Regions from separate parts of the Aeromicrobium sp. YIM 150415 genome, predicted to be linked through region 2. Evidence: riboswitches for the same ligand, from Rfam matches in the RefSeq annotation. Region 2 holds a riboswitch; each other region holds the start of a gene.
What was found. Region 2 has a riboswitch for thiamine pyrophosphate ahead of thiM (hydroxyethylthiazole kinase). Riboswitches for the same ligand answer to the same signal wherever they lie in the genome.
Positions count from the first base shown of each region.

Region 1: another riboswitch for thiamine pyrophosphate. It lies ahead of JL108_RS03010 (ECF transporter S component); the one in region 2 lies ahead of thiM (hydroxyethylthiazole kinase).
Region 3: another riboswitch for thiamine pyrophosphate. It lies ahead of thiO (glycine oxidase ThiO); the one in region 2 lies ahead of thiM (hydroxyethylthiazole kinase).

Region 1 covers NZ_JAERWM010000004.1:271,484-281,013, forward strand. The annotation lists gene JL108_RS03005 (ABC transporter ATP-binding protein) at 1-614, opposite strand, end outside; gene JL108_RS03010 (ECF transporter S component) at 615-1,226, opposite strand; TPP riboswitch at 1,216-1,325, opposite strand; gene JL108_RS03015 (hypothetical protein) at 1,497-2,120, shown strand; gene JL108_RS03020 (ankyrin repeat domain-containing protein) at 2,136-2,513, opposite strand; gene JL108_RS03025 (GPP34 family phosphoprotein) at 2,569-3,231, shown strand; gene JL108_RS03030 (NUDIX hydrolase family protein) at 3,291-3,836, shown strand; gene JL108_RS03035 (MFS transporter) at 4,014-5,204, shown strand; gene JL108_RS03040 (heterodisulfide reductase-related iron-sulfur binding cluster) at 5,551-8,577, shown strand; gene JL108_RS03045 (DUF4342 domain-containing protein) at 8,874-9,191, opposite strand; gene JL108_RS03050 (methyltransferase domain-containing protein) at 9,290-9,530, shown strand, end outside.
Region 2 covers NZ_JAERWM010000007.1:28,828-38,357, reverse strand. The annotation lists gene JL108_RS05180 (hypothetical protein) at 1-147, opposite strand, end outside; gene JL108_RS05175 (acetolactate synthase large subunit) at 438-2,213, shown strand; gene ilvN (acetolactate synthase small subunit) at 2,308-2,841, shown strand; gene ilvC (ketol-acid reductoisomerase) at 2,893-3,918, shown strand; gene JL108_RS05160 (PLP-dependent aminotransferase family protein) at 3,992-5,434, opposite strand; gene JL108_RS05155 (hypothetical protein) at 5,604-6,215, opposite strand; gene JL108_RS05150 (DUF6318 family protein) at 6,371-6,886, opposite strand; TPP riboswitch at 7,024-7,117, shown strand; gene thiM (hydroxyethylthiazole kinase) at 7,105-7,905, shown strand; gene thiE (thiamine phosphate synthase) at 7,902-8,513, shown strand; gene thiD (bifunctional hydroxymethylpyrimidine kinase/phosphomethylpyrimidine kinase) at 8,510-9,316, shown strand; gene JL108_RS05130 (TenA family protein) at 9,313-9,530, shown strand, end outside.
Region 3 covers NZ_JAERWM010000037.1:28,942-38,471, forward strand. The annotation lists partial or broken gene JL108_RS19485 (IS110 family transposase) at 1-394, shown strand, start outside; gene JL108_RS20355 (hypothetical protein) at 927-1,058, opposite strand; gene JL108_RS19495 (DUF4870 domain-containing protein) at 1,135-1,572, opposite strand; gene JL108_RS19500 (peptide synthetase) at 1,569-2,894, opposite strand; gene JL108_RS19505 (alpha/beta fold hydrolase) at 2,939-3,718, shown strand; gene JL108_RS19510 (YchJ family metal-binding protein) at 3,715-4,038, opposite strand; gene JL108_RS19515 (thiazole synthase) at 4,035-4,805, opposite strand; gene thiS (sulfur carrier protein ThiS) at 4,807-5,058, opposite strand; gene thiO (glycine oxidase ThiO) at 5,055-6,182, opposite strand; TPP riboswitch at 6,173-6,275, opposite strand; gene thiE (thiamine phosphate synthase) at 6,288-6,971, shown strand; gene JL108_RS19535 (isoprenylcysteine carboxylmethyltransferase family protein) at 6,978-7,451, opposite strand; gene JL108_RS19540 (hypothetical protein) at 7,448-7,810, opposite strand; gene JL108_RS19545 (hypothetical protein) at 7,816-8,187, opposite strand; gene JL108_RS19550 (DUF2695 domain-containing protein) at 8,226-8,639, opposite strand; gene JL108_RS19555 (DinB family protein) at 8,746-9,270, shown strand; gene JL108_RS19560 (HNH endonuclease signature motif containing protein) at 9,339-9,530, opposite strand, start outside.

The DNA.
Region 1 (9,530 bases), on a different contig from region 2:
GCGAGAGCGACCACGCGGTCCACGTGATCCAGCCACGGCTCGAAACGATGCTCCACCACGAGCAGAGTCCGGCCGCCGAGGGCACCGACGACCGCATCGCGTACCTGACTCGCCGTAGCGGCATCGAGCATCGACGTCGGTTCGTCGAGCAGGACGAGGTCCGGCTCGGTGGCGAGCACCCCGGCGAGCACGAGCCGCTGCTGCTCACCCCCGGACAACGCCGAGGCGAACCGATCCCGGTCGTATCCCAGCCCCACCGCCGCGAGCGCGGCATCGACCCGACGCCAGATCTCGTCGCGAGGCAGCCCCAGGTTCTCCGGCCCGAACGCGACATCGCGGCCGATCCGCTCGGCCACGATCGCATCCGCCGGATTCTGCAGGACGAGCCCGAGCCGTCCGTCGACCTCGACCTCGCCCGTCGCCTCTCCGGAGATCGTCGTGCCGAGGGCACCGGCGAGCGCGTGCAGGAGGGTCGACTTGCCGCTGCCGCTCGGCCCGACCACGAGCACACGCTCCCCCGCGCGGATGCTCAGCTCCACTCCGGCGATCGTCGCCCGCTTGCGCCCGACCGGGCGCCAGGAGAATCCGCGGAAGCGCGCGGCTCCGCGGCTCACCTAGACCTCGACGGTGTTCTCGCGTCCCGCGGCGAAGGAGTCGAGCACACCCGCCTTGGCGAACGCTCGCGTCAACGCCCAGCCGCCCACGCCGGCCACCAGGACGCCGGACGCGACGAAGAAGCCCAGGTGCGCGAGCTTGTAGCCGAAATCCCAGTCGGCGTAGTACGAGAACCACTCGTAGACCGCTTCGAAGGCCGCGGCCATCGCGCCGGCGAGGGCGGCGACCCCGATGCCGAACCGCCGGTAGAAGAACAGCAGGAAGACCAGCTCGGCGCCGAGCCCCTGGAAGAGACCGGAGGCGAAGACGCTGAACCCCCACTGCGTGCCGCCGACGATGATCGCGGACACGGCGGCCGCGATGAACTCGGTGGCGAAGGCGGCCCCGGGCTTACGGATGATCAGGCCGCCGACCACGCCCGCGAGCAGCCACACGCCGCCGAGGAATGCCGAGGAGGGCGGGAAGGCGAACAGCGCGACATTGCTGATCGGCTCGTAGAGCTTGCCCCAGGCCCAGAAGACGACACCGAAGGCGACGCCCAAGGTGGCGATGGTGACGAGATCGATGGTGCGGTACCGCAGATCGATCGATGAACGGGTTGCAGAACTCATCGTGACTCCCTTCGCCGGTGCTAACCGGAGCAGGTTCAAGGGTCTGCGGCTTCTCCGCACTCTCAGCGCCCTCTGCTTGGCGCTCCCCTGTCGTTGTGCCACCCACCGTACACCGGAAGCTCAGCGAGGCGGGGGCACCATCCGTCCGCGAGAACGACGAGGCCCCGGGGGGGTTCGCTGGCTGACGCCGCTACGCCGTTCGTCCCGGGGCTCTCTGTCTGAGTCGAAGTCTACGCTCCCGAGCAGACAGGACCAGCAGAGGAGATCACCGTGATCCGCGATCCATGGACGATCCACGCCCTGCTCTCACCTGCTCGGATGCATCCGTACCTCGCCGTCTCAGCCGGCGACTGGCCGAAGGCCCTGATCCTCTACGACTGGAACACCTCCATCAGCTCAGCCTTCTTCGAATCGCTCCACTACCTCGAGGTCGGACTCCGCAACGCGCTCGACCGGGCGGCAACGGAGCGGGTGGGGGACGACTGGCTGACGAGCGATCGGTCACGTCTCACGAAACGGTCCCGTGCGGTGGTCGCCATCGCCCGGAGCCGAGCGGGCGGGACCACCGCGTCTCACGGGAAGGTCGTGGCAGAGTTGCCCTTCGGCTTCTGGTGGTCCCTTCTCGCCGATGAGTACAACCGTCGCCTGTGGCAACCCGCTCTCCGCCATGCCTTCGACGGACCGGTCCGTCGCCGGAGACTGCACGCGGAACTGAATGAGATGCGACGACTGCGCAATCGAATCGCCCATCACGAGCCGATCCACGGACGCGACCTGGCTCAGGACCACGCTCGGCTACTCGACATCGCGCTGCGAATGGGCAGACCGCTCGGAGATCACATCGCCGAGACATCCCGCGTGCCTCGGCTCCTCGCGTCGAAGCCTGTCGCGTGACTCAGGGGCGCTGTGTCACTCCAACAGGTCGGGGCGGCCGAACATCTCGGCCGTAGCCCGCGCGGAGGGGGTCCCGGCGTCGAGGTCGGCGCCATGCTCTCGCAGCACCCGCACCACGTCGTCCTCGCCTTTGAAGATCGCCCCGGCAAGCGGGCTCTGTCCACGGTCGTTGAGCCGGTTCACATCGGCCCCGCGTTCGGCGAGCGCCGCCACCGCAGCCGGATGGCCGTGGTAGGCCGCGAGCATCAGCAGCGTGTTGCCGCTCGCATCGGTCAGATCGACCGGGGCACCGGCGTCGACATAGGCGGCCAACCGCTCGGCATCACCGGCACGCGCCTCATCGAACAGCTGGTGCGCGAGTTCGACGAGCTTCGGATCGGGTTCGGTGGCCATCGCGCCAGGATAACGACCCTCAGCGTGCCACGCGGGTTCGTCCTAGGCTCGGACCATGAGCATCGCGACCGATCTCGTGCTGGTGGCCACCGATCCGACCACCCACAAGCTGACGCTGAGCAGTGTCGACAACGACACGATCATCGGCGGGGCCCACCTCCTCGAGCTGGTCGCGGCACGGCGACTGGCTGTCGAGGGAACGGCCAAGAAGGTGCGCGTCCACGTGCTCGATGGCTCCCCCTATCCCGAGCCGGAAGTGGAGGATGCGCTCGCTCGCATGCGCGACGGCAAGACCCGCAAAGCGAGCGACGCCGTGAGCCGGCTCGGAAAGAACGGCGTCCAGAACGCCTATCGCCGCCTCGTCGGCGCCGGACAGGTCCGCGACCGGAAGGAGAGCATTCTCGGCTTCGGGCTGCGACGCTATGACGTGGTCGACATCGCCCGCCGCGAGGACCTCATCGCCCGCGTGCGAGGCACCCTCCTCCAGGGGTTGCCCGTCGACGCCACCTCCGGTCCGCTCATCGGCCTGCTCCAGGCGAGCGACCAGCTCAAGCTGGTGACCAGCCGCGAGGAGCGCAAACCCGCGAAGGCCGCCGCCAAAGCCGTCAGCGCCGGGGACTGGGCTAGCGCAGGCGTCAAGGATGCGATCGCGGAGACGCAGACGGCCCTCGCCGTCGCCGTCTTCACCCCCACGATCATCGCCACCACGAGCTCCTGAGGTCCGGATCACCGCCGCGTCACCGCTCCATCGGTGGACCCGTCCACCACAATGGGGACATGTCTTCGGTGCGTACCCCTGACCCGAATCCCGGCTGGCTGTCGGAGTTCCAGCTCGACGAGACGCGGTCGCGCGTCCCGATCCTGTACGTCGAGGCCGTGCCCGTGCGCGTGGACGCGCTCGGGCAGGTCGAGCACATCGGACTCCTGTTGCGGGGTTCGCCGCAGACCGGCGATATCGTCCACACCCTGGTCTCGGGGCGCGTGCTCCACGGTGAGTCCGTCCGCGGCGCCCTCATGCGCAATCTGGAGAAGGACCTCGGGCCCACCGCCTTCCCGCGCCTCCCAGCCACCATCACGCCCTTCACGGTCGCCGAGTACCTGCCCGTTCCCGGCGTGACCCCGATGTACGACCCCCGTCAGCACGCGGTCGCCCTGGCCTATGTCGTCCCCGTCACGGGTGAATGCGCCCCGCGGCAGGACGCGCTCGAGCTGTCCTGGCTGACGCCCGAGGACGCCGCGAGCCCTGCCGTGCTCGATCAGCTCGAGGGCGGCCGCGGGCACCTGTTGAAGCAGGCGCTCGCCCACCTCGGCGTGCCCGCGTGACGCTGGCGTACCGCCCCTCGTCGACGACGTCACCCGCCCAGCGGCGGTAGGTCATCAACCCCATCGGCGCCCGATGACGTTGATGCCGCACCTGTACCGAGGCCGAAAGGTTGATGACCTACCGCGTCCTCCGCAGGTCCGAGCGGCTGTCTCTGAAGCGCCTGCGACGATGAGGGGGTGACCCGTCGCCCCGTCAACCCCTGGCTGATGCTCATGGTCGGGATGGCCGGACAGTGGGCAGGCACGCTCGTCATCAGCACGCCACCGTTCCTCATTCCCTATCTCCACCTCTCTCAGGGCGTCAGCCTGGTGAGCGCCGGTGCGCTCGCCTCGGCCCCCGCCGTGGGCACGATGCTGACGCTCGTCGCCTGGGGTCTCGTCGTGGATCGCTATGGCGAGCGCCGCGCCATGCTGGCCGGTCTGAGCCTCGTGACGCTGGGTGCCGTCGGCACGACGACGACATCGTCGCTGGGCACCCTCTCCCTCTGGTTCTTCCTCTGCGGCGTCGGGGTCGCGAGCACCAATGCCGCCAGCGGCCGGCTCGTCGTCGGCTGGTTCCCGGCCCATCGACGAGGCCTGGCGATGGGCATCCGGCAGACCGCTCTCCCTCTCGGCGTCGGCTCTGCCGCGCTCATCATCCCCAACACCGTCGCGGGTGCCGGCCTGCGCGCCGCCTGCATCGTGGTGGCGGCGGTGTCGCTCCTCGCCACGCTCGCCGCACTGCTCATCGTGGATCCGCCGCGACCCCCGCGCCCGACGCCCGGGGCCGAGGCACGGGCCGCCAACCCGTACCGGCAGGATGCCGTGCTCCTGCGGATCCACCTCGCCTCGGCACTCCTGGTGATCCCCCAGTACGCGGTGTGGACCTTCCTCCTGCTGTGGCTGGTCGACGTGCACGACTGGTCGGTAGCGGCCGCCTCGATCCTCGTGGGAGCGACCCATGCCCTTTCGGCTGCGGGACGGATCGTCGCGGGCTGGTGGTCCGACCGGCTCGGATCGCGACTGCGCCCGCTGCGCTGGATCGCCGTCGCGGCCACTTTGGTCATGGTCGTGCTCGGCGTGGCGCAGTCCTCGCCCGTCGGCATCGTCGTCGCCGTGGTGGCGACGGTGGTCACGGTCTCCGACAACGGGCTGGCCTTCACCGCCGTCGCCGAACGAGCCGGGGCGTTCTGGTCCGGGCGCGCCTTCGGCCTGCAGAACACCGGTCAGTACCTCACGGCGGCCGCCGTGCCACCGCTGCTCGGGGTAGTAGTCACGCATGCGGGCTACGGGTGGGCCTTCGGCGGTGTGGCCGTGTTCGCGGCGGTGGCTGTGGCCCTCGTTCCGCGCGAGGAAGCCGCTCCCATGGCAGCCGGCCAGCAGAGATGAACATGCACGACAGGAGCATCCAGCCGATCGCCGCCCGCTCTGGGCTCACCTGATTACCCTCGGGTAACATCGACTCACGTCGACCATCGCATCGTGGTGTTTGGCTTGCCTTAGTGAGGCAGGTCGCTCAGGCGGCGCTAGTGTCGGCACCATCTGTACGGTCCGAACCGGAGGATCCCCATGAACGAGCGCCAGCGAGTGAGCGACCCGCATCTCCTCACGCCGGCACCGGCCTGTCGCTTCATCGATGAGGCGGTGGCGGCATGAGCGAGCGCAGCGAGCGAACAATGGGCTCCACCTCATGCCGGCACCGCCTATCGTGCGGTTTCCTTGAGGCGGTGGCGGCATGAGCACCCTCTCGATCGTCGCGGGTATCATCTCGCTCGCCGTCACCGCGGTCGCCGTCTACCTGGCCGTGGTGGGCATCCGCCAGATGCTGCGGATCATCCGCGCCGGGCAGCCGGCCGTCGGCCGCACCGATCAGCCCGCCAAGCGCATCGGCACCATGCTCAAGGAGACGGTGCTCCACACGCGCATGCTGCAGTGGACCTTCGTCGGCGTCATGCACTGGTTCGTGTTCGCCGGGTTCATCTACCTCAGCACCGCGGTGCTCAGCGGCTACTTCCAGGTCTGGGACCCCCACTTCCTGCTGCCGATCATCGGCACCTGGTACCCCTTCATCTGGCTGACCGATCTCCTCGCCTGGCTGACCGTCATCGGCATCGCGGCGCTCATCTACATCCGCCAGAAGAACCATCCGCGCAAGCTGGACCGCAAGAGCCGCTTCTTCGGCTCCACCTTCTGGCAGGCCTACTTCGTCGAGCTCATCATCCTCGGCGAAGGCCTGGCAGGTGTCTTCATCCGCGCCGCCGAGTACCGGCTGCTGCAGACCGAGGGCTCCGACCACGCCAACTTCGCGCACTTCCCGCTCACCGGCTGGATCGGCGAGACGCTCTTCGGAGGTCTGTCGGGCAGCGGCACCGAGACCCTGATCGTGCTGCTCGCGCTGTCCAAGGTGCTCATGGCGATGGTGTGGCTGGCGGTCATCTCCCGCAACATCTCGATGGGTGTCGCGTGGCACCGGTTCAGCGCCTGGTTCAACATCTACTTCAAGCGCGAGGTCGACGGCGGCACTGCCCTCGGCGGCCTCGTCCCGCTCTACCTCAACGGCGAGCGCCTCGACATGGAGAAGATGGAGGACCTCGAGGAGGAGGACTTCGAGAAGCTCGGCGTCGGCAAGGTCGAGGACTTCTCCTGGAAGGGCATCCTCGACTTCACCACCTGTACCGAGTGCGGCCGCTGCCAGAGCCAGTGCCCCGCCTGGAACACCGAGAAGCCGCTGTCGCCCAAGCTGCTCATGATGGGCCTGCGCGAGCACGCCTACGCCAAGGTGCCGCTGCTGGAGAAGGACGCCGACACCCTCACCGAGGACGAGAAGCGCGAGCTGGAGCGTCCGCTGATCGGCGACGAGGACCTCTTCGGCGTCATCGACCCCGATGTCCTGTGGTCCTGCACCAACTGTGGCGCCTGCGTCCAGCAGTGCCCCGTCGACATCGAGCACGTCGACCACATCGACAACATGCGCCGCTACCAGGTGCTCGTGGAGTCGAACTTCCCGACGGAGCTGAACAACATCTTCAAGGGCCTGGAGCGCAAGGGCAATCCGTGGGGCATGAACCCCAAGAACCGGATGGACTGGGCCAAGGACCTCGACTTCGAGGTCAAGCAGGTCGGCGCGGACGTCGAGAGCCTCGACGAGGTCGAGTGGCTCTTCTGGGTCGGCTGCGCCGGTGCCTTCGAGGATCGCGCCAAGAAGACCACCCAGGCGGTGGCCGAGCTGTTGAACATCGCGGGTGTCGACTTCGCGGTGCTCGGCGATGGCGAGACCTGCACGGGCGACTCCGCTCGCCGCGCCGGCAACGAGATCGTCTTCATGCAGCTGGCGATGGAGAATGTCGAGGTCTTCAAGGAGACGAAGGTCAAGAAGGTCGTCTCCACCTGCGCCCACTGCTTCAACACGCTGAAGAACGAGTACAAGGAGTTCGGCGTCGAGCTCGAGGTCGTGCACCACACGCAGTTGCTCAACCGCCTCGTGCGCGAGGGCAAGCTCCAGCCGGTCGCCCCGGGCGCCGGTGAGGCCGAGAAGACGATCACCTACCACGATCCGTGCTTCCTGGGCCGTCACAACCAGGTGTACGAGCCGCCGCGCGAGCTGCTCGGCGCGATCCCCGGCTCGACCTACGCCGAGATGCCGCGACACAGTGAGAAGTCCTTCTGCTGCGGCGCCGGCGGTGCGCGCATGTGGATGGAGGAGACCATCGGCTCGCGCATCAACATCAACCGCACCGAGGAGGCCATCGCCACCGGCGCCGACCAGATCGCCGTGGGCTGCCCCTTCTGCCGGGTCATGCTCTCCGATGGCCTGACCGCCAAGCAGGCCGATGGCGAGGCCCGCGTCGAGGTCGAGGTGCTCGACGTCGCCCAGATGCTGCTCGCCTCGGTCAAGCGCGAGCCGAGCGCCGAGGAGTCCGAGGCCATCGTGAGCGAGGCGGAGGCCGCCACCGCTGCCGCTGCCACCGGCGGCGGGGACGAGGACAAGGCCACCGAGGCCGAGCCCGATGCCGCGGCCGAGGCCGACCCGGAGACCCTCACCGATACCGCCGATGTCGGTGCGGCCGCTGAGGCGACCGAGACCGGTGAGGCGGAGCCGGAGGCGAATGCCGATCTCGACGAGCCGGTCTCGGCCGGACGCGAGGAGGACGTCGCGGTCGCGGCGGAGAGCAATATCGCCGTCGACGACGAGGGCAAGGGCCACGGCGCCGTGGAGCCTCCCTCCGAGGAGGAGCCCGAGGCCGAGCAGTCCGCCGACGATTCCGAGCCTGCTGCCGCGGAGGCCGCCGAGGCGGAGGCGACGCCCGCGCCCGCCGACGAGCAGGAGGCCTCGGAGACCGAGGAGACTGCGGAGTCGACGGAGGCGGAGGACACTGAAAACGTGTCCGACACGCTGACGACCGCCGAGTCCACCGCCGCCGACGACGAGCCCACGCCCGATCCGGAGCCGGAGGCCGGTGACGCCACCGACCCCGAGGAGGAGTCGGTCCCGTCGAAGGACGATCGTCCCGAGATCCCGGCGACCAAGGAGAACGATCCTGACGAGTCGCCGGCCGAGGAGATCTTCGACGACTCCCCCACGGCCGATGACGACTCCGACCGCGAGGAGGAGCGGGGTGCGATCACCCCGGTCGAGGAGGGCGCCGAGCCCGATCCGGTCGCCGAGGATGTCGCCGAGCTGAGCGAGGAGAATCCCTCCGGGAGCGAGCTGAGCGACAGCGCCACCCAGGCGGCGGCCGACGAGGACGACGACAAGTCCTGACCGGTTCTGCCACATGAGGACGGCCCCACACCGATCGGTGTGGGGCCGTCCTCATAGCGCGAGCCTCGGGTGGAGGTAGACCGTCAGCCCTTCGCCTGCGCTGGAGGTAGACCGTCAACCTCATCGCGGCTCGATAACGTTGACCAGCTACCGCTGCTCGGACGGAAAGGTTGATCACCTACCGCACCGAAACCCCTCGGTGGCGGTACACCATCAACGTCATCCGATTCGCATGAGGTTGACCAGCTACCGCTGCTCGCGGGGTGAGGTTGATGGCCTACCGCCATCCCGAGGCGTCAGTCCTCGACGACCACGTGATCGTCGTCGGGCTCGTCATCGGCCGACACGCGGCGCTCGACGCCCACCGTCGCCTGGGTGAGCAACGCGGCGATCGCGCCGACCGCCACCAGCACCGGCGAGACCATCGCCGCGAGTGCGGTCACCGCCACGCCGGCGGTCAGCGGGATCTCCAGCAGGACATCGCCCTTCTCGTTCTTGATGAAGACACGCCGGACATTGCCCTCGCGGATCAGCTCGCGCACCTTGGCGACCAAGCCGTCTCCAGAGACCTTGAACTCCTCGTACCGCGTACCGGTGTCATGGGACTCGCTCATCGTCACGCTCCTCACCAGCCCGTCGCCGGGCCTCATCGTCGGGTGCTTTCAGCATGACAGGGCCACCAGCACGCGACGATCCGACGTACGGTGGCCCCGTGAGCGACTGGGACCCGCGGCAGTACCTCAGCTTCGCCGACGAGCGGAGCCGTCCGTTCGCCGATCTCATCGCCCGTGTCCCCGGCCCAGCCTCCACCGTGGTCGATCTGGGCTGCGGCGCTGGCAACCTCACCTCGATCCTGCGCAGACGCTGGCCCGAGGCTGAGGTGACCGGCATCGACTCCTCGCTGCAGATGATCGAGCGGGCCCGTCACGATGACCCGTCCACGACCTATCTCC
Region 2 (9,530 bases):
CACCGCGGTGCCGAGCGCGGAGTCCCCGGAGCTCAGCGAATCGGCGATCTCCTGCTGGCTGGGGCGGTCGGAGCCGCCGCAGGCGGCGAGTGATCCGACGAGCACGGCGGTCGAGACCGCGGCTGCGGTCTTGGTGAACAGCTTCATGGCGTACCTTTCCTAGCGGCGCCCCCGGTGAAGCGCTCCGAAGCCATTCAACACGGCTCGTGTCGGGATGCGCACAACGGGGCGGTCCACATCGTGGAAGAAGCCGTCTCAGAACTTGACCAGCCGACCTGCAGGGCGCACACTGGACGCGTGCGTGCACAGCTTCTCGTAGTTTCCTAGGCGGTCGTCTCCGACGATCGCCTCCCTCCACTGCCCCAACGGGCCGGAGGGTTTTTTTATGTGAGCTGCACGCCCGAAGTACCGACCACTGAGCAGAGATGGACCGCGAGATGACCGAACCGCCGGCCGAGATCATCACCGGGGCGCAGAGCCTCGTCCGCGCCCTGGAGCGCGTGGGCGTCGACACGATCTTCGGCATTCCCGGAGGCGCGATCCTCCCCGCCTACGATCCGCTGTTCGACTCCTCGATCCGGCACGTCCTCGTCCGCCATGAGCAGGGCGCGGGACATGCCGCCGAGGGCTATGCGATGGAGACCGGCAAGGTCGGCGTCTGCATGGCCACGTCGGGTCCGGGCGCCACCAACCTGGTGACCGCCATCGCCGACGCCTACCTGGACTCGGTGCCGATCGTCGCGATCACAGGCCAGGTGGCCAGCGGGGTCATCGGCTCGGATGCCTTCCAGGAGGCCGATATCCGCGGCATCACCATGCCGATCACCAAGCACAGCTTCCTCGTGACCGATCCGGCTGACATCCCGAGCGCGATCGCCGAGGCCTTCCACATCGCCTCGACCGGCCGCCCGGGACCGGTCCTGGTCGACATCAGCAAGGACGCGCTGCAGGGGCCCACCAGCTTCCGCTGGCCGCACGAGCTGGCGCTGCCGGGCTACCGTCCCACCTCGCGGCCGCACAACAAGCAGATCCGCGAGGCGGCGAAGCTGATCGCCGAGGCTCGCAAGCCCGTCCTGTACGTCGGCGGTGGCGTCATCAAGGCGAACGCGGCGGCGGAGCTCAAGGTGCTCGCCGAGCTGACCCAGATCCCCGTCGTCACCACGCTGATGGCGCGGGGTGCCTTCCCCGACTCCCACGAGTTGAATCTCGGCATGCCCGGCATGCACGGCACGGTGGCGGCCGTCGGTGCCCTGCAGCGGTCGGACCTGCTCATCACCCTTGGTGCCCGCTTCGACGACCGGGTGACCGGGAACCTGGAGTCCTTCGCCCCGAACGCCAAGGTCGTCCACGCCGACATCGATCCCGCGGAGATCTCCAAGAACCGCACCGCCGACGTGCCGATCGTGGGTGACGCCCGTGAGGTGATCGCCGACCTCGTCCGCGCATTGCAGAAGCAGGCCGAGGAGGACGCCCTGGTCGGGGAGTACTCGGCCTGGCGTTCCTTCGTGCAGGGACTGAAGTCCAGGTTCGCGCCCTCCTATGACAAGCCCGCGGAGGGCCTGGCCCCGCAGACGGTCGTCGAGCGCATCAGCGCCCTCTCGGGACCGGACGCCACCTATGTCGCTGGCGTGGGTCAGCACCAGATGTGGTCCGCCCAGTTCATCGACTTCGAACGCCCGCGTCAGTGGCTCAACTCCGGCGGCGCCGGGACCATGGGCTATGCCGTGCCTGCCGCGATGGGCGCCAAAGCCGGCGCCCCGGATCGCGTCGTGTGGGCGATCGACGGCGACGGCTGCTTCCAGATGACCAACCAGGAGCTCGCCACCTGCGCGCTCGAGGGCATCCCGGTCAAGATCGCCGTCATCAATAACTCCTCGCTGGGCATGGTGCGCCAGTGGCAGACGCTGTTCTACGAGGGGCGCTACTCCAATACCGACCTCAGTACCGGTCCGGAGTCGATCGGCGCACGCCGGATCCCCGACTTCGTCAAGCTGGCGGAGGCGTACGGTTGTGTCGGGCTGCGCTGCGAGAGCGAGGACGACCTCGACGATGTCATCGCCAAGGCGCTCAGCATCAACGACGTGCCCGTCGTGATCGACTTCGTGGTCGAGCGCGATGCGATGGTGTGGCCCATGGTCGCCGCCGGCACCAGCAATGACGACATCAAGATCGCGCGTGATCTCGCGCCCGACTGGGAAGAGGATGACCTGTGAGCGAGCGGAGAACCGAGATGTGCTCCAGATTCGTCGACCAGGGAGTGCCCGGGTTGACGAATACCCGGCACATCTCGGTCCAGGGGGTGACGGCATGAGTACGCATACCCTGAGCGTCCTGGTCGAGAACAGCCCCGGCGTGCTCGCCCGCGTCTCCAGCCTGTTCATGCGGCGCGGCTTCAATATCGAGAGCCTCGCGGTCGGACCGACGGAGATCCCGGAGATCTCCCGCATGACGATCGTCGTCAATGTCGACAAGCTGCCGCTCGAGCAGGTCACCAAGCAGCTCAACAAGCTCGTGCAGGTGCTCAAGATCGTCGAGCTCGAACCGAGTGCCGCCGTCGAGCGTGAGCTCATGCTGATCAAGGTCAAGACCGATCAGCAGACCCGCGGGCAGGTGCTCGAGACCGTTCAGCTGTTCCGCGCCAAGGTCGTCGACGTCGCCCAGGACTCGGTCACGATCGAGGCCACCGGCGACGCCGGTAAGCTCGCCGCGATGCTCAACGTCCTCGAGCCCTTCGGCATCCGTGAGATCGCGCAGTCCGGTCGCGTGGCGATCGGCCGCGGCTCACGATCCATCACCGACCGCACCCTTCGGGCAGTGCCAGGCGCGCAGAGCGCCGTCTAGCGGTCGACCCCAGAAACTGACGTCCATCACACAACGCAAGGAGAATCACCCGTGGCTGAGTTGTTCTATGACGACGATGCAGATCTGTCCATCATCCAGGGCAAGCAGGTGGCCGTCATCGGCTACGGCAGCCAGGGCCACGCCCATGCGCTCAACCTGCGCGACTCGGGCGTCGACGTGCGGGTCGGTCTGCCGGAGGGCTCCAAGAGCCGCGCCAAGGCCGAGGCCGAGGGACTGCGCGTCCTGACTCCCGCCGAGGCGGCGGAGGAGGCCGATGTCGTCGTGATCCTCGCGCCGGACCAGGTGCAGCGCACGCTCTACGCCGAGTCGATCGAGCCGAACCTGGTCGAGGGCGATGCCCTCGTGTTCGGTCACGGCTTCAACATCCGTTACGGCTTCATCCAGCCGCCCGCGGGCGTCGACGTCGTGCTCGTGGCTCCCAAGGCCCCCGGTCACACCGTGCGCCGTGAGTTCGTCGCCGGTCGCGGCATCCCGGACATCCTCGGTGTGGAGCAGGATGCCACCGGCAACGCCTGGCCACTGGCGCTGTCCTACGCCAAGGCGATCGGCGGCACCCGCGCCGGCGTCATCAAGACGACGTTCACCGAGGAGACCGAGACCGACCTGTTCGGCGAGCAGACGGTGCTCTGCGGCGGCGTCTCGCACCTGATCCAGGCGGGCTTCGAGACGCTGACCGAGGCCGGCTACCAGCCCGAGATCGCCTACTTCGAGGTGCTGCACGAGCTCAAGCTCATCGTCGACCTCATCCATGAGGGCGGCATCGCCAAGCAGCGCTGGAGCGTCTCGGACACCGCCGAGTACGGCGACTACGTCTCCGGGCCGCGGATCATCGACTCCTCGGTCAAGGACCGGATGAAGGAAGTCCTGTCCGAGATCCAGGACGGTTCGTTCGCCAAGCGCTTCATCGACGACCAGGACAACGGAGCCAAGGAGTTCAACGAGCTGCGCGAGAAGGAGGCCGGCCACTCGATCGAGGCGACCGGCAAGGAGCTGCGGGCGCACTTCGCCTGGCAGCAGGTCGATGACGACTACACCGAGGGCACTGCCGCGCGCTGACCCTCGCTGTCACCACTGAGCGTGGTGCCCGGCCGCATCCTCGGATGCGCCTGGGCACCACGCTCGATGTGTTTCAGGTGATGATGTCGATGGTCCGTGGATCGCGGACCGCGTGCGCGTCCGGCGGGCCGAGGTCGCTCCACGCCCGGCCGAGACGCTCGATCGCTCGCTCCATGGTCTCCGGCGGCTGTGTGTAGGGGATACGGATCCACTGCTCGCCCGCGTGGGGCTGCGCGCCGAAGAAGCGTGGCCCCGGCGTCAGGAGGAGACCATGTTCCTCGGCAGCGAGGGCGAGGGCGCTTGCCCTGCGCCCGGGCAGCCGAGCCCATAAGGTCAGCCCTCCCGCCGGAATATCGATCCTCCAGTCGGGGAGTCGATCGGCGATCATCGCGGAGGTCGCATCGCGCGTCCGTCGCGCGGTGTCGAGGTGGGGTGAGCGGTCCAGCAGTCCCGCGGCGACGGCCTCGGCGACGATGAGCTGATCGAATGCCGATGCGCCCAGATCCTGGTGCAGGCGGGCTTGGACCAGGCCCGGGACTGCCGAGCGGGGCGCGCGGATCCACCCGACGCGCAGCCCGCCCCATATCGACTTCGACGCCGAGCCGATGGTGAAGGTATCGGAGCACCAGGTGGCCAGATGGGGGAGGGAGTCGCCGTCGAGTCGCAGGTCCCGGGTGGTCTCGTCGATGATCGTGGCGACCTCATGGCGGCGCAGCGTCGCGCCGACCCGGGCTCGCCGCTCGGCGTCCATCACCGCCCCGGTCGGATTGTGGAAGTCGGGGATCAGATAGGCGACCTGTGCGGAAGGTGCGGCGCGTTCGATATCGGCGAGGGGCCAGGGGTCGTCACCGATGGGCAGCGGGACGAGGCGTGCTCCGGCTCCGCCGAAGGCGTCGAAGGCATGCGGATAACTGCAGGCCTCTGTCAGCGCGCGGCCCCCGGGCCGGCAGAGGGTGCGAGTCAGGAGCGCGAGCGCTCCCTGGGCGCCGGTGGTCACGATGATCTGCTCGGGTTCGGTGGCCAGACCGTGTTCGGTGTAACGCTGCGCGAGTCGTTCGCGCAGGAGCGGCAGTCCGTCGGGGAGGTAGCCGTGGGTCGCCATCAGGCTGGGGAGTCCCTCGGTGGCGCGGTGCACGAGATGCGCGAGCTCGGGCGGTGCTGGCATCGCGGCTGTGGTGAGGGCGATGTCGTCGGGGTCGGCGGACCTGGCGAGCAGGCTCGTCGCGTTCTGTTCGGTGAGCGGGAGCCGGATGACGGTTCCGGAGCCCTGTCGCGCGCTCGCGAGTCCCCGGTCGCGCAGGACGCCGTAGGCACGCGTCGCGGTGGTGCGGCTGATGCCCGCCGCGTCGGCCAGCGTGCGTTCGCTGGGCAGCCGGGTGCCGTCGGGAATGCGACCGTCCATGACGGCCGCGGAGATGGCGGAGGCCCAGGCCCGGTAGGCGGGGCCTCCGCGTCCATGGGCCGACGGGTCCACCACGGCCACCAGGCTCGTAGCGCTCAGCTGGTGAGAGCTCATGACGCCACTCTGCGATAATTGGCTATCGAATACAAGGCCACTGGCTGCCAGGATCGGGGCATGTTCTGGGTGATTCTGGGAAGTGGACTGCTTCTGGTGGCCGTGGTGGGTACCGTGCGCGATCTGCTCCGCGACGGGTACCGGCGGGAAAGGACCCGCTGACACACGTTCACGGCCGGACGAGCACGGGTTCGGCGGCGCGCACGGTGACGGTCGTGGGAGGTCCCGAGGCGACGATGAGACCGTCGAGGCGGGTCCACGACCCGTCGTCCACTGCGTAGTCGACCTGGTATCCGGCGTCCAGGCGCACATCGATCGAGGCGGCGGTCCTGGTGTAGCGGTGCGTCACCGTGAGGTCGGGATAGGGAGTGCCCGGGTGTGAGGTGGTCTGCTGAGTGCCGTCTCCGTGATGCCATGTGAACGACACCGGGGTCGCACGGATCCGCACGGCGACGCCGAGGATGTCGACGGTCTGGTCGACCTCGGGGGCTGTGGTGTACAGATTGGTCGGCAGGTTGACGAGGGTGGTGTCCCGTGGTTCGACGGCGACGCTGAGCGGGGGCAGGTCGATCTCGCGGACGGCTCGTTCGATCTCCTCCGGCGATGGAGGCTCCGGCGTCGATCCCTGTGGAGGGTCCTCGGGGCCGGCGGTGTCCGGGGGAGGCGGGGAACACAGGAATCCGATGAGACTGCTCGGGGGACAGCGGCGCTGGATCTCGTCTTGTATGCGTTCTCGCGTGGTCGGAGGCCGGGCCTCCGGCGCCCCACCCGGCCCCGCCACCGGCCCAGGAACAACCCCCGGGCGCGGGGACCCTCGCTCGCGCCTTACTTCCTCGCCCGACACTACAACCCCCGGTTTTTCTGGGCTTGGGTCCACTCCGATACTCGTGCCCGGCGCTAACCCAAGAATCGTCACCAAGGTAAGCGCGACCGCGATCATTTTGTCTCTCCAAGACCAAATTGAGTAACAACCCAGTCCTGGTGGTAACTCAACTCGAACGAGATCGTGTCTTTGGTGGCTGAGGTGGTGCGTGGAGCGGAATCCGCGGACGTTCGATGTTGGCCTTCTGTTAAGGTTGTTTGTAGCGTCACGTACTGTTTCGAGTAGCCTTCTTCGTAGTCGATTGTTGTTGCATCTATGACGAACTTGCTCTCGCGGAAGTACCCGCCATCGTCATAGGTAGACCGGTATAAGTCCACATACTTTTGACACCCGCTACAGTCCGCTGAGGACAAGCTCCGGAGTAAGTCAGTATCTCCGGTCGACGACGCATAGTTCAGCACCTCGATGTAGTGGCGGGCGAAGGCCTCGGCGCCGGCAGGGGAGTCGTCACCGGCCAGCTCCGGCATCGCGGGCGCGGTGATCTCCGGCGACGGCGAGACCGACTCCTCGGGCGGGTCGGGGTCACCCGAACACCCCATGAGCGTCATAGCCAGCACCGGCAGGACCATCCGCCGCATCTCATCACCCCCGAAGTCGATGACACGAAAGTAGTGGTGAACGGTCCGTTTGTCACCTGCCGTCGGATCGCCGTGTGGACAACCCTGGCCGCGATGGTTCCGCGGAGGCTGCTACGGTCGGGCACGACACGACCACGCCGGGGTGCCCATGAGGGCTGAGAACACACCCGCCGAACCTGATCCGGTTAACACCGGCGCTAGGGAGCCGTATGACGTCCGATCTGTCCGTCGACGCCGTCGTCGACACCGCCCGTGCGGTGCGCGAGCGCACTCCGCTCGTGCAGTGCATCACCAACTACGTCTCGATGGACGTCGCTGCCAATCTGCTCAACGCCGCACACGCCTCCCCGGCGATGGTGCACGACGTGAACGAGGCCGCCGAGATGGCCACGATCGCCTCGGCGGTCACCGTGAACATCGGCACCCTGAGCCCGCCTTGGGTCGAGGGGATGCACGCTGCCGCGAGCACGGCGCACGATCGCGGCATACCGTGGATCCTCGACCCGGTCGCGGTCGGCGCCACCGCCTACCGTCGCGAGACGGTCACCGCGTTGCTCGCCCATCGCCCCACCGTCATTCGTGCCAACGCCAGTGAGATCCTCGCCATCGCGACCTCCCGAGGCGCCGGTCGCGGTGTCGACAGCACCGACGACTCCATCGCCATCCGCCACGAGGCGGAGAAGCTCGCTGGAGCGCTCGGATCGGTCGTCGTGGTCAGCGGCGCCACCGATGTCGTCACCGACGGTGAACGCACGGCGCTCGTCGAGGGCGGCGATCCGCGGATGCCGCTGATCTCAGCCCTCGGCTGTGCGGCGTCGGCTTTGGTCGCGGCGACCTGCGCGTGTGCGCCCGATCCCTGGGTGGGCGCCGTCACCGCGATGGCGGCACTGGCCGACGCGGGCGAGGTCGCGGGCCGTTCGGCCTCAGGCCCCGGCACGCTCCGCCCGGCGCTGCTGGACGCTCTCTATCTGCAGCAGCCCGACGATCTGCGAAAGGTCGTCCGACGATGAACTTCACTCATGGCGTGTATCTGGTGACCGAACCGGTCGACGGGATCACGGACATCGCCGTCGCCGCGTCGCGAGGCGGACTCGACCTGATCCAGGTCCGTGACAAGACGGCCTCCACCGCGCAGCTCGTCGAGATCGCCGGGATGATCCGGTCCAGGGCGGGCGTGCCGGTCATCGTGAACGACGATCTCGATGCAGCCGCGAAGGTCGACGGTATCCACGTCGGCGTCGAGGACATTCCGCCGGCGCGAGCACGAGAGGCCCTTGGGGCCGAGGCGATCATCGGTTGGTCCGTCAACGACATCGCGCAGCTCGACGACGTCGAGCAGGTCCGCGCGTGCGACTACCTGGCCGTCAGTCCCGTGTGGGCGACGCCGACCAAACCCGATCACGAGGCACCGCTCGGGCTCGAGGGTGTGCGGGCGATCGCGGGACGGTCGCCGGTGCCCGTGGTCGCGATCGGGGGCATCGACGTCGAGCGTGCGGCGGAGGCGATGGCGGCAGGCGCGGACGCCGTGGCGGTGGTCTCGGCCGTCACCCGGGCGTCCGATCCGCACCAGGCCGTACGAGCTCTCGGCGCCGCTGTGAGCCGAGGGAGGGTCCGATGAGCGAACCGGTCATGTTGACGATCGCCGGGTCCGATCCGTCCGGCGGGGCCGGTGTGCAGGCCGACCTCAAGACCGCGACGGCTCTCGGGGTCTACGGCGCGAGCGTCCTCACGGCGCTGACGGCGCAGAACACCACCGGCGTCCGCGGCATCCACCCGGTCCCCGCGCGGTTCGTCGGTGAGCAGCTCGACGCCGTGCTGGAGGATCTGGACGTACGGGCGGTCAAGATCGGCATGCTCGGCGATGCCGACGTGATCGAGGCGATCGCTTCGCGGCTGCGGGAGCGCCCCGAGATCCCGTTGGTGCTCGACCCCGTCATGGTCGCCACCTCGGGGGATCGGCTGATCCCCGAGACCGCGGTCGCGGGGATCGTCGAGTCGCTGCTGCCGATCACCGACCTGGCGACTCCGAACCTGCCTGAGACGGCGGTGCTCGCCGGTCTCGATGTCCGTTCGCCCGATGATTTCGAGGCCGCCGGCCGAGCCGTGTTGGCCCGCGGCGCGCGGAACGTCCTCGTCAAGGGCGGGCATCTCGACGGCGATGAGGTGATCGACGTGCTCGTCTCGGCGGACGGCGCGGGTCGCCTGATCAACGCGCGGATCGAGACCCCCAACACCCACGGCACCGGATGCACCCTGTCCGCGGCGGTCGCGGCGCGGCTGGCGCTCGGTGATCTGATGGCCGACGCGGTGGTGACCGCGCGCGCGTATCTTCAGCGTGCGCTCATCGCCTCGGTCGATCGCCGGATCGGCGCCGGACACGGGCCCGTGGACCATCTGGTCGACCTGAGGGGTGAGGGATGAGCTTCAGCGAACGCGCGTGGCACGAGGTCGCCGACGTGGTCGCGCAGATCATGGACCATCCCTTCGTCCGCGGTCTCGCCGACGGCACACTGCCGTCCGCGACCTTCGAGCGCTACCTGCGCGATGACGCGCACTATCTCGATCGATACGGACGGGTGCTGGCGACGCTCGCGGCGCGCGCCCCGATGACTGCCGATGTCGGGGTGATGGCGGA
Region 3 (9,530 bases), on a different contig from region 2:
CTCGTCCGCCAGAGCCCCGCGGGAGAACTGCTCGACCAGCCCGGCATCGGCCCTGTCACCGCCGCCGTCGCTTTGACGTCGTGGTCACACCTGGGACGCATCAGATCCGAGGCCGCGTTCGCCAGCCTCGCCGGCGCCAACCCGATCCCCGCATCTTCGGGCAACACCGTCCGACACCGCATCAACCGAGGCGGTGACCGGTGCCTCAACCGTGCCCTTCACATGGCCATCGTCACCCGCATGCGCATGGACCCGAGAACCCCGCGCCTACGGCGAACGTCGCACCGCCGAAGGACGCACCCTCCGCGAAATCTGCCGATGCCTCAAGCGCTACCTCGCACGCGAAATCTATCGCCGCCTCAACGCCACAGCCCGGGCCGAACTCCCGGCTTGACAAACATAGGAGATTCAACGGACGGCTCGAACACCTCCGCGGCTCCGCGCTGGGGTTCCGGAATCTCACGAACTACATAGCGAGGAGCCTGCTCGAAACCGGCGGATTCAGACCCCAACTACACCCTGGATTGGGATGAGCCGCTTTTTTCACGTCGCCACGAGCGCTTCTCCTTCGGCCGTCGCCACTAGGCTCCGACCGTCATCCACGTTCTTGTGAGACGAACGGATAAACGTTCTGGCCAGCGTGCTACCGCAGCAGATTGAGAATAGCCTGACGCCGATCCCAGTAGGCCCGCGCAAGGTTAGCTGTGGAAAGGATGAGGGCAAGCAGAGAGACCCCCAGCGGCCCGAGCGCTATGCCCACGAGCGAGGCCACGACCAGGAACCAGGCCAGTTGACGGTCCCAGGTGATCTGTTGTCCTCCAGGCTTCTCTGGTTCGCCGTGACTCATCTCTCCATTATGCAAGATCAACACTCGAAAAGCAGGCGGGCGGCATTGACAGGTGACAGTCGGGCGACTCCGAAGCCTCTCACTCCGTTTCAACTATCGGACTGATGATCGACTCGGCGAGTGTATAAACGGCATCCAGAACGTTGGTTCCGATGGCGCGGATGAGGTCGGTGCCGCCTTCGGACCATCCGGCGATGTGCTTGTTGGCCACCGCCCATCCTACGCATCCGCAGCCGCTCCAGCAGCCACGGGAGCGCATTCCTCGTCAGCGTCGGCGGGGGACGGGGTCAGCGGAAGAAGGGGATGCCGTTGATGCGCACCGGTTGGCGGCGGCTGGCGCGCACGAGTCCGATGATGGTGAACACGATGTGCAGGACGGTCACGGCCAGCCAGGTGAGGATGATGAGCCCGAAGGGGAAGAATCCCTCGATCTCGCGCTGAACGAACAAGATGCTGAAGTGGGCGCCCACCAGCACGAAGGTCGCGAGCAGATAGGTCAGGCCCCAGTTCGCGGCCCGGTTGGCGTTCTCGCGGGCGAGGCCACCGTACTTGATCTGGGAGGTGGACGAGATGACCATCGCGATACCGGCGATCACCGAGCCGACGAAGGGAATCGGGAAGAAGACGAACAGTCCCAGCCCCCACGGCAGTGCCCCCGTGGGAGGCTCGGCCCGGTAGGGCGGCTCCGGGGGTCCGGACGGCGGCGGGTAGGGCGGTTGCGTCATCGATGCTCCTCTTCTCGGCCGGCATCTCGTTCGTCGATCACCGACACGTGGGCATCGGCCTGAACCCGGGCCACGAGCGTATCGAGCCAGGTTCCGACATTCCGCCTCGCCTCCGAGGTGTCGGGGTAGCGGCAGCGCAGGTGGAGACCGGTCTCGTCGAGCACGAACCACAGCATCACACCGTCGGTCCGGATCGCCGCGCTCACATACTGTGCCTCCAGACGGTGCGTGTCCACCCGAACCGGCAGCCGCCGCAGGTCGAGCCAGGAGATCGCGAACATCCCAGGCGCCTCGGGCATCCCATCCCAGGCACGCAGCACCTCCTCCAACGGCCAGGAGCCGAGGCGCACCGCCTCCTTGACCGCCGCGGCGGCGCTGCGAGGATCCGCATCCCGGGACTCGATGACGGCATTGGTGATGAACCAGCCGACCGCATCGTGCCAGGCGGCGTCGTAGCGACTGTGGACCGGGAAGACCGCTCGCAGCGGCACACCAGCCAGCTCACGCGTCACCTTCGTCATCGCGGAGATCATCAGGGCGAGGGTGGAGACTCCGTGCTCGCGGGCACGCGCCGAGTAGGCCGCGCTGTCATCCACCCCGAGCACGTCGCGCACCTCCACACGCTCCGGCTGCGGACCCGGGTCGCCGAGCGGCAGAGGGAACCGCGGCATGACATCGCCGCCGGCGGCGAGGATCTCGGCCCACCGGCGGCCGATGTCCTCGGGAGCACGATCGCGGTGCCGCAGGGCACGCGTGTGGTCGGCGAAGGCGGGAACCGGCGACGACCGCGGAGCACCAGAGGCCGCGAGGGCCGCCATGAGGTCGCGCAGGATCACCAGCATCGACCACATGTCCACATGCGCGTGATCGGCGGCGATGGTCACCGTCGGACCGACCGCGGTCTCCACGACGCACAAGCGGTGCGACGGTCGAGCGTAGGGCGTGCACGTCAGGTCGAGAGCCTCCCGCAGCGCATCATTGACCGCCTGCCCGGGCCCGATGGGGTGCTCCACCCAGTCTCCGGCACCGATCTCGACCTCGAAGGAACGCGGCACGCCGTCGTCCCCGGGAACGAAGACCGACCGCAAGGTGCCGTGTCGCGCGATCACCGCCAGCCACGCCTCCGCGAGCACGGCGCGGGGCACCGGGGCCGGCAGGCGGAACGACAGCGCCATCCACGAGCCCGGCCGATCCCCCGCGCCGACATGGCGGCGCTGGTCGAAGGAGACCGGCAGTTCCCGTCCTGGCGCGGAGACCCTCACGTCGTAGCCCAGCAAGCGTCCGAACGGGAGCCGTAGATGCGCGACATTCGTGAGTCGCATGGCGGTACCCTAGCCCCGATCACCGAGTGATGTGAGGAGCGACCGTGCCGAGATTCCCTGTGCCGGGAGCGGATCTCGCCGTGGAGCTCAGCGACGAGGGAGGCCCTCCTGTCGTGCAGCTCCACGGTCTCACCTCGAGCCGTTCACGCGATCGAGTACTCGATCTCGATCTCGGTCGCGGCCTGACCGGCACTCGGCTTCTCCGCTACGACGCCCGCGGCCACGGCGATTCATCGGGACGCGAGGTGGCCGACGACTACCGCTGGTCGTCGCTGGCCGATGACCTCCTGAGGCTGGTGGACCACTGGTTCCCCGGCGAGCAGGTACACGGCGTCGGTCCCTCGATGGGCGCCGCGACCCTGCTGCACGCCGCCGTGCGCGCGCCGGACCGGTTCAGCGGACTGACACTGCTCGTGCCACCCACCGCGTGGGAGACGCGTCCGGCGAAAGCCGAGGAGTACCGGGAGGCTGCCATCCTCGTCGAGAGCCGGGGAGTCGACGGCTTCATCGCCGCCGGACGCGACCGGCCCCGTCCTCCGGCGACAGCCGACGCGCCCGACACCAGCCCCGATGTCCCTGAACGACTGCTCCCCGCGGTCCTGCGTGGCGCCGCCCTGAGCGATCTTCCTCGCCACGATGACATCGCCAGTCTCGACATCCCCACGACGGTCCTCGCCTGGGTAGACGATCCCTCGCACCCCGTCTCGACCGCCCGGATCTTGGTCGAGCTGCTGCCACGCGCGACCGTGGAGGTCGTGTCCACACCCGGCGAGGTGCTCCGATGGCCGGACAGGCTGCGCGACGACGTCGCACGTCTCTCCTAGGACGACCGCACCTCGCCGTCGAGGTACCGCCAGCGCCCCTCCTCCTTGGCGAAGCGCGACCGCTCGTGCAGGATCCCCAGCTCTCGCCCGACGAGGTACGTGGCGCGGAATTCGACGGTGCCCGTGGCATCGTCCGGTCCCCCTTCGACTGCCTCGACGATCTGCAGGCCTCGCCATCGCGGATTGTCCGAGAGATCGATCTCGGCCGGCCGGGTCGAGGAGTGCCAGCTGGCGAGCAGCCAGTCCGCATCGCCGCGCCGGAATGCCTCGAACCTCGACCGCATCAGCGCCTCGGCCGTCACGGGCCAGTCCCCCGTCACGAGACCCCGATCCTGCCCTCGTCCGGTGAGGACGCCTGCGCCAGCGAGCGCCGGGGAATGCGCCCCGCGCGATAGGCATCTCGTCCCGCCTGGACCGCGGCGCGCATCGAGCGGGCCATGAGCGGAGCATCGTGTGCGCGGGTCACCGCGCTGGCCAGCAGCACGGCATCGCATCCCAGCTCCATCGCGAGCGCGGCATCCGATGCGGTCCCCACGCCGGCATCGAGGACCACCGGCACGCGTGCGGCCTCGGCGATCATCGAGATGTTGTGCGGATTGAGGATTCCCAAGCCGGTGCCGATGGGAGCCCCTGCCGGCATGACTGCCGCGACGCCGACATCCTCGAGGCGCCGCGCGAGGATCGGGTCGTCGTTGGTGTAGGCGAACACCGAGAAGCCATCGGCCACGAGCTCGTCCGCGGCGGTGAGCAGCTCCACCGGATCAGGCAGCAGCGTGTCCTCGTCGGCCACGACCTCGAGCTTGATCCAATCGGTCTCCAACGCCTCTCTCGCCAGCTGCGCGGTCAACACGGCATCGCGCGCGGTGAAGCAGCCGGCGGTGTTGGGCAGCGCGTGGACGCCGAGACGTTCGAGCATGGCGAAGACCGAATTGCCGGCGGCGGCGTAACGACGGATCGCCACGGTGGTCACCTGGGTGCCGGAGGCGACGAGCGCCTCCTCGAGCGTGGCGAGCGAGGTCGCGCCCCCGGTGCCCATGATGAGACGGCTGTCGAGCCGCACTCCCGCGATGTCCAACGCGTCGACCATGTCAGCCTCCCTGAGTGGCCGTGACGACGTCGACTGCGACTCCGTCCGCGAGTACATGGTCGTGCCAGTCGCCGCGCGGGACGACCATGCCATCGACAGCGACGGCGACGCCGAGACGCCCACCGTCGACCGGCGCGCCGGCGGCGTCCAGCTCACGCTCGATATGCCGGGCGATGATCTCGCGCAACGTGCTGCCGGTGGATACGTCTGTCTCTTGCCCGTCGAGGACGATGGAGATCGTGCCGGCGGTCATGGTGCTCCTCCTGTGGTCGGGTCGGAACGGTGGAAGCGGTACGGGTCCAGCGCGGCGAGCATCCCGGGCTCCACCGGCAGCCGATCGACGAGATCGGCGGTCACCTCGCTGCCGAGCGGAGCGAGCAGGATCCCATGACGGAAGTAGCCGGTCGACACGACCAGGCCCGGGTCGAGTCGGCCGACGAGCGGAACATCGTCGGGAGTGCCCGGGCGTGCCCGTGTCATGGTCTCGACGAGACGGGTGTCGAGCACGCCCGGTACGAGGCGCCACGCGTCGTCGAGGAGGCGGTGCACGCCCTCCGCGCTCGGACGCGGGTCGTCATCCTCGCGGGTCGTGGCGCCGAGCACGAGACTCCCGTCGCGCCGCGGCACGAGATAGACCGATCGACCGCGGACGAGGCCGCGGACGGTTCGGGTCAGCAGTGGACGGGCGCCGCGGGACGGCTCGAGGCGGAGGATGTCGCCATAGACCGGCCGCAGCGGCAGGCGCGGAAGCTCGGGCAGAGAACCGAGACCGGTGCAGAGCACCACCTGGTCGCCACGATGCTCGGTGCCGTCGACGAGCCGCACACCCCTCGTCGCGCCGTCCTCACGGAGCAATCCGGCGACCTCGGAGCGGATGACACGATCGCCCAGCGCCTCGATCAGTGCCACGCACATCGCGCGCGGATCGATCTGGTGATCGTCCGGGAGACTGACTCCTCCGGCGATGCCGGGCGCCAGGGCGCCTTCGAGCCGCCGGGCCGCAAGGGAGGACACGCGAACCGCACGCAGACCGAGCGAGGCCTGGAGCGCGGTGAGCTCGTCGAGGGCGGCGCGGTCGGCGTGATCGGCTGCCACGACCAGGGTCTCGGTCGGCAGGTAGCCGACCTCCTCGGGCCGGCCCGGCACGAGACGCTCGACGAGGTCGGCATAGCGGCGCGCGGACTCGACCATGAGCGGATAGAGCGACGGCTGACCCCACACGACCTCCGAGGCCGGCGCGAGCATCCCGGCGGCGGCACGTGTAGCACCGGAGGCGGGAGCGGGGTCGCAGACCGTGACGTTCCAGCCGCGCTCGACGAGTCGCCAGGCGGTGGTGAGGCCGATGATCCCGGCCCCGGCGACGATGACGTCCGCCATGGTGTCCCTTCCTCCGGCGGCATGATCCGCATCAGGTCTGGCGGTCGGCACGTGGCCCTCTCAGCCCCCTCCGGGGCTCCCGCGAACACCACTAGCCTAGAGGACATGACCGATGCTCCTTCGTTCGCCGCTGCCTCGCCCGCCTCGCTCGGGGGCGCCGAACGACGTCGACGGCTGGCCGATGCGCGTCTCTATGTGTGCACGGATGCGCGGACAGGTGGGGATATCGCGGAGTTCGCGGGCGCCGCCTTCGACGGCGGGGTCGACATCATCCAGGTGAGAGACAAGACGATCGAGGCCGCGGACGAGATCGCGGCTCTCACTGCAGTGGCCGCAGTGGCCCGGCGTCATGAAACGATGTTCGCGGTCAACGACCGCGCGGACGTGGCCGCGCTCGTGGGGGCCGATATCTTCCACATCGGGCAGCGCGATCTCACCCCGGCTCAGGCACGTGGACTGCTGGGCCCCGATGTGGTGATCGGGCGGTCGACCCATGCGGTGGAACAGATCGACGCGGCCGAGGCCGATCCGGAGGTGGACTACTTCTGCGTCGGCCCGGTGTGGGAGACCCCCACCAAACCCGGCCGAGCCGCGGTCGGCCTCGATGTGCTCCGCTACGCGGCCGCGATGGCGACGAAACCGTGGTTCGCGATCGGCGGCATCGCCGCGGGCGAGCGGCTCGATGCGGTGCTCACCGCCGGCGCCGAACGGATCGTTGTGGTCCGCGCGATCACACAGGCCGCTGATCCCGCTGTCGCGGCACGCGGCCTGCGAGCGCGCCTGGGCTGAGGTGTCTCACCGGCCCTGGCCGCGCACCGAGCGCCGGTCCAGCCAGCGCGGCACTCGTCGGGCGTAGTGGTCGTAGTCGGTGCCGAACGCGGCACGGAGCGCCTTCTCCTCGACGGGGATCTGGCACCGATCGACGACGGCTATGTACAGGGCGAGAGGGACTCCGGCGGTCCACGATCGTCGCCCCACCGCGTGTGCGAGCAGAAGCCCTGCCATTCCCACGTACATGGGGTTGCGCGACCTCCGGTAGGGGCCGGTCTCGACCAATGCGGTCACTCGATCGACATCCACCGGGTTCACGGTGGTGCCTTCACGGCGGAACCTGGCCGCCGATCCTCCCAGCATCCATACGGATCCCACGGCCAGCGCCGCGGCACCGGTGAGAGACAGCGGCGTGGGGGCCGAACGTCTGGCGCACACGCTTTGAGCGACGGCCGCGACGCCGGTGAGCAGGAGAGGCGGGATTCGAGGCACGCTCATGGTCTCGCTCCCGGAACCGATCGCCATTGCAGAACGGCTGCGGCGCCGTCGAAGAGTGCCGTCGTCGCCAGCAGCGCGGTTCCCCAGCGCGAAGGGCGATGTCTGAGCATCAACGCGCAGGTGCCGACCCAGCCGACGTTCACGAGCGCCGCCCGTCGCAGGTCTCGTGCTGTCGGCCGGGTACGCGCGGAGGCCAGCAGCATCACGCCGGTGGCCCCCAGAGCGGCCCCCGCGGGCGCTCTCCATGACGATGCCGGGAGAACGAGCTCCGCGACCGAATCGCTGGCCGCGGTGACGGCTGCGGCGGCGAGGCAGCCGGCGCCGTCGGCGACGAGAACGGATCGCGCATCGAGGACCATCGCCCTCAGCCGATCTGACCCGTCACCTGCGAGCGGAGCGCGGCGACATCGCTTCCGTCCGCCCCGAAGCCGAGACTCATGATCTTCTTGCCATCGGAGGCCTGGCGGAGCGTCTTTCCGTCGACACGCAGGTCGGTCGGTGATGCAACGGCATAGCGCTTGAGGGTCATCCCGAGCGGGTTGCGGATCTGGATCTCGTTCGGCTCGACCTTGGCCATCGGGTTGACCAGCATCAGCACCCCGAGCGCGACGAGGATGCCACCCGCGGCGGTGCCGAGGCCCTGGCCGGTCAGGATCGAGGTCAGGGCGAGGAAGGCTCCGATCACCAGCTCGGCGATCGCGAGGCCACGGTGGTAACGAATCGTCATCGGCGTCATGGCGACACCTTACGTGGGCCCCGGCCGTCCACGACCAGCTATCTCGCGGCATCCCAGTTGGCGCATGGCTGGACCGATCCTCGGCGAACACCCGCGCACGGCGGCATCCGTGCAGGAGGCTCCGCGTCGACCCATGTGTCGTAGCCGTCCGATCCCGGCTGCCAGTATCCGCCGGTCCACAGCCTCGACGCGGGGTGGAAGGCGTTCATGAACATCTCGCAATCGCAGCAGCACGCGCCCAGCACGGAGAGCCGCTGCAGTAATGCCGTGGCGCGCGGCGCGGCGTGATCGCGATACGCCATCGCGAAGCGGTGGGTGTTGTCGCAACCGAACTCGGCAAACTGCCGATCGACGTAGCACACCAGACACTCCCCCGGCTTCGGCGTCAGTAGTGCGTGCGAGCTCTCCAGCAGGATCTGCTCGGCTTCGTTCTCGATGAGTTCTCTGTCCATGTCGGCACCGTCCCAGAGAGGCCCGACATTCCGTGTCGCCCGGATGCCGGGTATCCACAGGGCGAATCAGCGATCAGTCGGGCGAGCACCCTTAGGATGAGGCAGCATGTCGACCGCCCCGTTCCCCGAACCCGGCTCCACCGATGATCTGCGTGGCCTGTTGCTCGACTATCTCGATTACTACCGAGCCGTCATCACGGACAAACTCGACGGACTCGGACCCGATCAACTCGTCAGCACGAACGTGCCTTCTGGGTGGACGCCTGCAGGACTGGTCAATCACCTGGTCCATGCGGAGCGGCGATGGCTGGTCTGGGGATTCCTGGCCGAGCCCGTCGACGATCCCTGGCGCGACATGGCGCCTTCGGGCGGATGGGTGACTCTCGAAACCCGGTACGACGAGCTCGAGAGGGCGCTTCTCGACGCCGGACGTCGTACGCGGGCCATCGTCGAGGAGCACGATCTCACCGAGACCGCTGGCGTCGGCGGCCGGTTCCCGGACCACGCGTCGGCACCACAGTTGCAATGGATACTGCTGCATCTGGTCCAGGAGTATGCCCGGCACGCCGGGCATCTGGACATCGCACGTGAGGTGCTCGACGGCCACGGCGGCGCCGTCACCGACCCATAGGGGCACCACCTGGGACTTCGGGAGGGCGAAGGCGTCACCTGACGAACCCCGTGGGTGAGGCCGACGGTTCAGCCGGCTCGTGGAAGACGGGTAGCTGGTGGGTGTGTGGGGAGGCGTCGCTTGTGGTGGCGTGGGTCGGCGCCGGGTAGGAGGCGGCCTTGGCGGTCGGTGAACTCGTGGGTCGTGGGGTCGATGACGAGTGTTCCGGCATGAACCGCCCGATGGCATCTGGGACAGAGACCGATCAGGTTGGCCAGGTC